2 regions of the Oceanobacillus sp. FSL W7-1304 genome follow, and region 2 is predicted to be linked to the other one. Evidence: a T-box and tRNA genes for the amino acid it is inferred to sense, from the RefSeq annotation. Region 2 holds a T-box; the other holds one or more tRNA genes.
The links. A T-box is a leader RNA that pairs with one kind of tRNA and senses whether it is charged. The one in region 2 lies ahead of argS (arginine--tRNA ligase), so its partner is inferred to be a tRNA-Arg.

Region 1: it encodes a tRNA-Arg, which carries the amino acid that the T-box ahead of argS (arginine--tRNA ligase) is inferred to sense. The anticodon was not compared.

What each region holds. Positions count from the first base shown of each region.
Region 1 covers NZ_CP150211.1:2,616,468-2,620,882, reverse strand. Annotated here, with positions in the region: rRNA gene NYE61_RS13340 (23S ribosomal RNA) at 1-1,489, shown strand, start outside; rRNA gene rrf (5S ribosomal RNA) at 1,608-1,723, shown strand; tRNA gene NYE61_RS13330 (tRNA-Val) at 1,735-1,810, shown strand; tRNA gene NYE61_RS13325 (tRNA-Thr) at 1,814-1,889, shown strand; tRNA gene NYE61_RS13320 (tRNA-Lys) at 1,939-2,014, shown strand; tRNA gene NYE61_RS13315 (tRNA-Leu) at 2,018-2,102, shown strand; tRNA gene NYE61_RS13310 (tRNA-Gly) at 2,125-2,199, shown strand; tRNA gene NYE61_RS13305 (tRNA-Leu) at 2,207-2,295, shown strand; tRNA gene NYE61_RS13300 (tRNA-Arg) at 2,299-2,375, shown strand; tRNA gene NYE61_RS13295 (tRNA-Pro) at 2,379-2,455, shown strand; tRNA gene NYE61_RS13290 (tRNA-Ala) at 2,473-2,548, shown strand; rRNA gene NYE61_RS13285 (16S ribosomal RNA) at 2,777-4,338, shown strand.
Region 2 covers NZ_CP150211.1:2,286,603-2,291,017, forward strand. Annotated here, with positions in the region: gene NYE61_RS11570 (efflux RND transporter permease subunit) at 1-283, opposite strand, end outside; gene csaA (chaperone CsaA) at 528-860, shown strand; gene argS (arginine--tRNA ligase) at 910-2,565, opposite strand; T-box leader at 2,645-2,857, opposite strand; gene safA (SafA/ExsA family spore coat assembly protein) at 2,907-3,515, opposite strand; gene NYE61_RS11590 (DUF4097 family beta strand repeat-containing protein) at 3,840-4,415, opposite strand, start outside.

The DNA.
Region 1 (4,415 bases), 330 kb from region 2:
AGATATTCCTGTACCACCTCATGATTGTTTGAGCGATGGGGGGACGCAGTAGGATAAGGAATGCGCACTGATGGATATGTGCGCCCAAGCAGTGAGAAAGTCAGATAGGCAAATCCGTCTGGCAATTTCAAGCTGTGATGGGGAGGGAAATTTAGTACCGAAGTTCCGGATTTCACACTGCCAAGAAAAGCCTCTAGTTAGATCATAGGTGCCCGTACCGCAAACCGACACAGGTAGGCGAGGAGAGAATCCTAAGGTGAGCGGGAGAACTCTCGTTAAGGAACTCGGCAAAATGACCCCGTAACTTCGGGAGAAGGGGTGCTTCATTTACATGGAGCCGCAGTGAATAGGCCCAAGCGACTGTTTAGCAAAAACACAGGTCTCTGCGAAGCCGAAAGGCGAAGTATAGGGGCTGACACCTGCCCGGTGCTGGAAGGTTAAGGGGAAATGTTAGCCGCAAGGCGAAGCTTTGAACCGAAGCCCCAGTAAACGGCGGCCGTAACTATAACGGTCCTAAGGTAGCGAAATTCCTTGTCGGGTAAGTTCCGACCCGCACGAAAGGTGCAACGACTTGGGCACTGTCTCAACGAGAGACCCGGTGAAATTATACTATGCGTGAAGATGCGCATTACCCGCGACAGGACGGAAAGACCCCGTGGAGCTTTACTGTAGCCTGATATTGAATGTCTGTGCAGCTTGTACAGGATAGGTGGGAGCCTTGGAAACCGGAGCGCTAGCTTCGGTGGAGGCATCCGTGGGATACCACCCTGGCTGTATGGACATTCTAACCCAGGACCGTGATCCGGTTCGGAGACAGTGTCAGGCGGGCAGTTTGACTGGGGCGGTCGCCTCCCAAAAGGTAACGGAGGCGCCCAAAGGTTCCCTCAGAATGGTTGGAAATCATTCGTAGAGTGTAAAGGCACAAGGGAGCTTGACTGCGAGACCTACAAGTCGAGCAGGGACGAAAGTCGGGCTTAGTGATCCGGTGGTTCCGCATGGAAGGGCCATCGCTCAACGGATAAAAGCTACCCCGGGGATAACAGGCTTATCTCCCCCAAGAGTTCACATCGACGGGGAGGTTTGGCACCTCGATGTCGGCTCATCGCATCCTGGGGCTGTAGTCGGTCCCAAGGGTTGGGCTGTTCGCCCATTAAAGCGGTACGCGAGCTGGGTTCAGAACGTCGTGAGACAGTTCGGTCCCTATCCGTCGTGGGCGTTGGAAGTTTGAGAGGAGCTGTCCTTAGTACGAGAGGACCGGGATGGACACACCGCTGGTGTACCAGTTGTTCCGCCAGGAGCATCGCTGGGTAGCTACGTGTGGAAAGGATAAGTGCTGAAAGCATCTAAGCATGAAGCCCCCCTCAAGATGAGACTTCCCATCACTTCGAGTGAGTAAGATCCCTCAGAGACGATGAGGTTGATAGGTTCGGTGTGGAAGCGTGGTGACACGTGGAGCTTACGGATACTAATCGATCGAGGACTTAACTAAATTCTTTATTTGATGTCTTGTTTACTCTTATTTAGTTTTTAAGGTATAAATTCAAAAAAACCTTGCATTTTTATTCGGAAATGCATATAATAAAACTTGTCCTTGTTTTTGAGGATTGTCTGGTAGCAATAGCGAAGAGGCCACACCTGTTCCCATGCCGAACACAGAAGTTAAGCTCTTCAGCGCCGATGGTAGTTGGGGCTTTGCCCCTGCAAGAGTAGGACGCCGCCAGGCAGATATAAATCGGAGGATTAGCTCAGCTGGGAGAGCACCTGCCTTACAAGCAGGGGGTCGCAGGTTCGAGCCCTGCATCCTCCACCATTTGCCGGCCTAGCTCAATTGGTAGAGCAACTGACTTGTAATCAGTAGGTTGGGGGTTCAAGTCCTCTGGCCGGCACCACTTTTCATAAGTGAATAATAATTATCAATAATATGTAATATATATTTTTGAGCCATTAGCTCAGTCGGTAGAGCATTTGACTTTTAATCAAAGGGTCGAAGGTTCGAATCCTTCATGGCTCACCATTTGCGGGTGTGGCGGAATTGGCAGACGCGCTAGACTTAGGATCTAGTGTCTTCGGACGTGGGGGTTCAAGTCCCTTCACCCGCACCATTTAATTTAAACATTGCCAAGCGCGGAAGTAGTTCAGTGGTAGAACACCACCTTGCCAAGGTGGGGGTCGCGGGTTCGAATCCCGTCTTCCGCTCCAAACCCTTGCCGGGGTGGCGGAACTGGCAGACGCACAGGACTTAAAATCCTGCGGTAGGTGACTACCGTACCGGTTCGATTCCGGTCCTCGGCACCATATGCGCCCGTAGCTCAATTGGATAGAGCGTTTGACTACGGATCAAGAGGTTAGGGGTTCGACTCCTCTCGGGCGCGCCATAACGGGAAGTAGCTCAGCTTGGTAGAGCACTTGGTTTGGGACCAAGGGGTCGCAGGTTCGAATCCTGTCTTCCCGACCATTTTATTTATATCATACGGGGCCTTAGCTCAGCTGGGAGAGCGCCTGCCTTGCACGCAGGAGGTCAGCGGTTCGATCCCGCTAGGCTCCACCAATTTAAAAGTTTGATTCTTACTACAAAATAATCTTTTAAAAAATTTTAAAAGATTGTTGACAATATAGTGATGTATATGATATATTAGTAAAGCTGCTTTTAAAAAAGACAATAAATTTGCTCTTTGAAAACTGAACAAAACAACCAGTATGTCAAGAAAAAGGAAACTCGTTTTTCTTTTTAAAACAAGTAGAAGTCAGCTTCTACAAAAGCTAAGTATTACAAACTTTTATGGAGAGTTTGATCTTGGCTCAGGACGAACGCTGGCGGCGTGCCTAATACATGCAAGTCGAGCGCAGGAAATAAACAGAACCCTTCGGGGTAATGTTTATGGAATGAGCGGCGGACGGGTGAGTAACACGTGGGCAACCTGCCTGTAAGATCGGGATAACTCGCGGAAACGTGAGCTAATACCGGATAACACTTTTCATCTCATGGTGAGAAGATAAAAGACGGTTTCGGCTGTCACTTACAGATGGGCCCGCGGCGCATTAGCTAGTTGGTGAGGTAACGGCTCACCAAGGCGACGATGCGTAGCCGACCTGAGAGGGTGATCGGCCACACTGGGACTGAGACACGGCCCAGACTCCTACGGGAGGCAGCAGTAGGGAATCTTCCGCAATGGACGAAAGTCTGACGGAGCAACGCCGCGTGAGTGATGAAGGTTTTCGGATCGTAAAACTCTGTTGTTAGGGAAGAACAAGTTGGGTAGTAACTGACCCAACCTTGACGGTACCTAACCAGAAAGCCACGGCTAACTACGTGCCAGCAGCCGCGGTAATACGTAGGTGGCAAGCGTTGTCCGGAATTATTGGGCGTAAAGCGCTCGCAGGCGGTCTTTTAAGTCTGATGTGAAAGCCCACGGCTTAACCGTGGAGGGTCATTGGAAACTGGAGGACTTGAGTACAGAAGAGGAGAGTGGAATTCCACGTGTAGCGGTGAAATGCGTAGAGATGTGGAGGAACACCAGTGGCGAAGGCGACTCTCTGGTCTGTAACTGACGCTGAGGAGCGAAAGCGTGGGTAGCGAACAGGATTAGATACCCTGGTAGTCCACGCCGTAAACGATGAGTGCTAGGTGTTAGGGGGTTTCCGCCCCTTAGTGCTGAAGTTAACGCATTAAGCACTCCGCCTGGGGAGTACGGCCGCAAGGCTGAAACTCAAAAGAATTGACGGGGGCCCGCACAAGCGGTGGAGCATGTGGTTTAATTCGAAGCAACGCGAAGAACCTTACCAGGTCTTGACATCCTCTGATACCTCTAGAGATAGAGTTTTCCCTTCGGGGACAGAGTGACAGGTGGTGCATGGTTGTCGTCAGCTCGTGTCGTGAGATGTTGGGTTAAGTCCCGCAACGAGCGCAACCCTTGATCTTAGTTGCCAGCATTCAGTTGGGCACTCTAAGGTGACTGCCGGTGACAAACCGGAGGAAGGTGGGGATGACGTCAAATCATCATGCCCCTTATGACCTGGGCTACACACGTGCTACAATGGATGGAACAAAGGGAAGCGAACCCGTGAGGTCAAGCCAATCCCATAAAACCATTCTCAGTTCGGATTGTAGGCTGCAACTCGCCTACATGAAGCCGGAATCGCTAGTAATCGCGGATCAGCATGCCGCGGTGAATACGTTCCCGGGCCTTGTACACACCGCCCGTCACACCACGAGAGTTGGTAACACCCGAAGTCGGTGAGGTAACCTTTTGGAGCCAGCCGCCGAAGGTGGGACTAATGATTGGGGTGAAGTCGTAACAAGGTAGCCGTATCGGAAGGTGCGGCTGGATCACCTCCTTTCTAAGGATTATTACGGAAACATACTTGGTTGTTTGGTTCAGTTTTGAGAGAGTAAATCTCTCTATTTGTACCTTGAA
Region 2 (4,415 bases):
GGTCAATAAGTAGAATCGCATTATTTAATACAATCCCAATAAGCATGATAATCCCCATACCTGACAGGATACTTAGCTCCCGCTGTGTGGCGAATAAACCTAAAACAACCCCGACAAAGGCCATTGTAATAACCGACATTACAATAATTGGATGTGCTAAATGGTTAAATTGCACGGCCATTACTAGGTATACGAGGAAAATAGAGATAACGAAGATAAGAATCATATCGGTTAGGAGCTCCTGTTGTGTGGACTTAAGACTTATTGAATAAGATAGAATCATACGGACAGTTATACCAGGAAAAAGTAAAAGAAGTGTAACACTTGGAAAATGTCACACTTCTTTACAGAATAATTATTGTATTTTTTCTTGAGTGATAGTTGGCTTTTTAATATTGCCTTCATTTTTATCACTACGGTACTGTTTTTGACTGCTATATAAAATAACTAAGTATTATATTTTTTCAATTATGAAACACTTGTAGTATAGTAATAGAAAAATATTCAAGGATTGGAGCGTATTTCACATGGCAACAATTGAAGACTTTCAAAAATTAAATATTCGAATTGGTACCGTCATCCATGCTGAGCTTTTTAAAGAAGCCCGGAAACCTGCAATAAAGCTAGAAATTGATTTTGGAGCAGAAATCGGCAAGAAAAATTCATCCGCTCAAATCACAGAACGGTATACTCCCGAACAATTAATCGGCCGACAAGTCGTTGCAGTCGTGAACTTTCCACCAATGCGTATTGCTGGGTATAAATCAGAAGTATTGGTACTTGGAGGTGTTGCAGGTGAAAATGACGTTATCCTGCTTGCGCCAGATGAAGTCGTGGAAAATGGTACGCCGATTGGGTAAGGATTATTCTCCCCTCTGTTGACTTCGAGGGGAAGTTAACCCAAGCAAATTACATCTCATCCGGAGCTTTCACTCCAAGCAATCGCAATCCTTCTTTTAAAACAATGGTTGTCGCTTTTACCAATCCAAGTCGACTTTCTAGTTCCTCATCCTCAGATAAAATTTTAATATTCCCATAGTATTTATTAAATTCCTGCGATAGATCAATAAGGTATTTGGCAATTTGGGAAGGCGCCTGGTAATTAAAGCTTCGCTCAATGGCTGCCGGAAACTCCATTAACAATTTCACAACAGACCAGCTATAGCTATCATTTAAGCCTTTCGTTGCTGTATCCTCATATTCGGCTTTTCTCAAGATGGAACAGGCTCTTGCATGTGTGTATTGTACATAAGGTCCAGTTGCTCCTTCATATTTCAGCATATCTTCCAATGAGAACTCAATATTATTTTGTCTGTCATTCTTTAAATCATGGAAAATAATCGCCCCAACTCCCACCACTTCTGCTATATCTGCTTTATTTTGTAAGCTTGGGTTTTTCTCAGCAATAATCTGTTCTGCGAGTCGAATCGCCTCTTGAATAACTTCTTCTAATAAAACGACCTTCCCTTTTCGCGTAGACATCTTTTTTCCATCTTTCAGGATAAAACCAAATGGAATATGTGTTAATTGCTTTGCCCAATCGTATCCAAGCTTTTGGAGCACTAAGAAAATTTGCTCAAAATGCAAGCTTTGCTCGTGACCAACAACATAATATGATCTTTCAAATTCATAGGTTTCCTGTCTATAAACAGCAGCGGTTAAATCTCTCGTCGCATAGAGGGTTGCACCATCTGACTTCTTGATTAAACAAGGTGCTAAGTCATGTTCAGCTAAGTCTACCACTTCTGCTCCATCGGATACTTGCAGCAGGTCACTTTCCTCCAGACGGCTGACGATTCGCTCCATTTTATCATTATAAAACGCTTCCCCATGGTAGGAATCGAAATGAACTCCTAATAAATTATAAATTTTCCCGAACTCTTGGAGAGATTCATCTCGGAACCACGTCCAAAGGGAAAGAGCCTCTTCATTACCATCCTCCAACTTTTTGAACCAAGCTCTTGCATCGTCTTCTAACCTTGAGTCGTTTTCCGCTTCAGCATGAAACTGTACGTACAGCTTTAGCAGTTCTTGAATTGGCTCCTCTTTTACACGCGCCTCATTGCCCCATAATTTATATGCCACGATGAGCTTTCCGAATTGTGTGCCCCAATCACCAAGATGATTAATTCGAATCGCTTGATAGCCACATTTCTCAACAATATTTGCAAGTGAATTACCAATTACGGTTGAACGTAAGTGCCCCATTGAAAAGGGCTTTGCAATGTTTGGAGATGAAAAATCAATTGTAATATTTTTCTTTTCAGCATAATTTATCGAACCATATGCCGAACCATCCTTAAGGATGGATGTTAAGGCATGTTTACTAACCATTCTTTTATTTAAAAAGGCATTGACATACGGACCATCCGCGACAACCTTCTCCAAGATTGGATGGTCTATTTTTTCTGCTAACTCTTGCGCAATTATGTTTGGAGCCTTTCTCAATTCCTTAGCAAGTGTAAAACATGGAAATGCTAAATCACCTTGCTCCTCAAACTTCGGCTTTTCGATTAGATTCATAACTTCTCCCAGCTTTAGCAGACCGTTTAAATGTACGGTCATTTCCACTGCATATGCTTTTACGGCATCCATTATTTTCAGCCTCCTTTTCATCAGTAAACACAAAAAAATCCCGCCTCTATATAGAGACGAGATTACCCGCGGTACCACTCTTATTGTTCATCAAAACCAACTCATAAATGGATAACGGCCATTACCCGACTACACCCTACTCTGTTGCATTTCGGGCTGTTTCTCAGAAGTCCGCTTCATTAGGATAGAACGATCGGGCTCACACCATCCCCCAACTCGCTTGCGTTACCATCATAACTACTCTCTTCATCATCGAATTCAATATAATTTTCGTTAGTATATATGAATTCCAACTAAAAATCAACATCTATTTATTTTTTCATAAACATTTGTGTCCAGTAGTGACCGGACTTCACATAACCGACACCAATATGCGTATAATCTTTACTTAAGATGTTCGCTCTGTGACCTGAACTGTTCATCCAAGCATTAACAACTTGCTGTGCAGTGCTTTGACCTTTTGCAATGTTTTCACCAGCTGATTTGTAGTTGATTCCATAGTTTTTCATCATCGTAAACGGTGATCCGTATGTAGGACTTGTATGACTGAAATATCCTTTGTCTTTCATATCTTGCGACTTATGCTTTGCAACTCTAGCAAGCTCCCAATCATATTTCAATGCAGGTAGTCCAGCCTTTGCTCTTTCCGCATTTACGAGCTTGATCACTTCTTGTTCCACTAGATCGTCACTATTTGTTGGAATCCGCAAGCTTTGTCCTGGATATATAAGATTTGGATTTTTTAATTGTGCATTCGCTTTGATAATCTCACTCACTCCTGTTTGAGTTTTCAGAGCGATTTTCCACATTGTATCACCAGGAACTACGGTATAAGAACTAGCTGCAAACGCAGCAGTTGGTACTAGTAATGATATTGAAATAACTAACGCAAAAATGAATGTGCTAATCTTTTTGAACATATTTATATCCTCCTTATTTCTATGTTAATAGGATATATAGTTTCATAGAAAAAATCATTATAAAAAAATTGGATGTATTTTTACAGAATGATTACGTAAAGATTACGCATTAATATCAAACGCTCTTGAAACACCTTTTTAGTAAACCTGGCATTCGTGAAAGTGATTCTTAGAAAATGCATTTTGCTTTCTCATAACCTCTTATACTCTTAAATGCAAGCCTTAGGCACTTATGCAGATAGAAAAAGTTTTATACTTTCTTACCTGCCAAAAAATCGCGTTTAAATTAGCTGAAAATCTAATTTAAACGCGATTACACAATCTCTATTTTTCTACTGTAATACTACCGTTATCGGTTGTTAGCTTAATAAGATTATCTCCATTCCCTACAACTGTATCCCAATTAGAATTACCAAAGATTTTTACACTCCCATTATCTACCTTCACATCAAAAATGGCATTTGTCGGTTCATTTTCCGCTTGGATATTTATTTGCCCATTATTGGTGCTAAAATCAATCGGACGATCTAAGTGTTCCGTAATTAGAGTAATTTTCCCGTTGCTTGTTCTTCCTGTAAGCTCTCCATCTACATTTTCTAAGTGTATTTGTCCGTTATCTGCTTCACTCGTAACATGTGTACTTTGAATATCTTGCAGTTCAATCCGACCATTGTTCGTTGTTACGTGCAATTCCTTTACATCTAATTCACTCGCATTCGCGCGCCCATTGTTCGATGATATACGGATGTCATTGGCTTCCAAACCATTAGCATCGACACGTCCATTATCTGTTTCGACTTGAATAGAATTATATGTTTTTTCCGGAACATAAACTGTCAATTTCGAAGATTGAATTGAAAAATCAAAGTTAAAAAATTTATACCATCTTTCTTTCACATT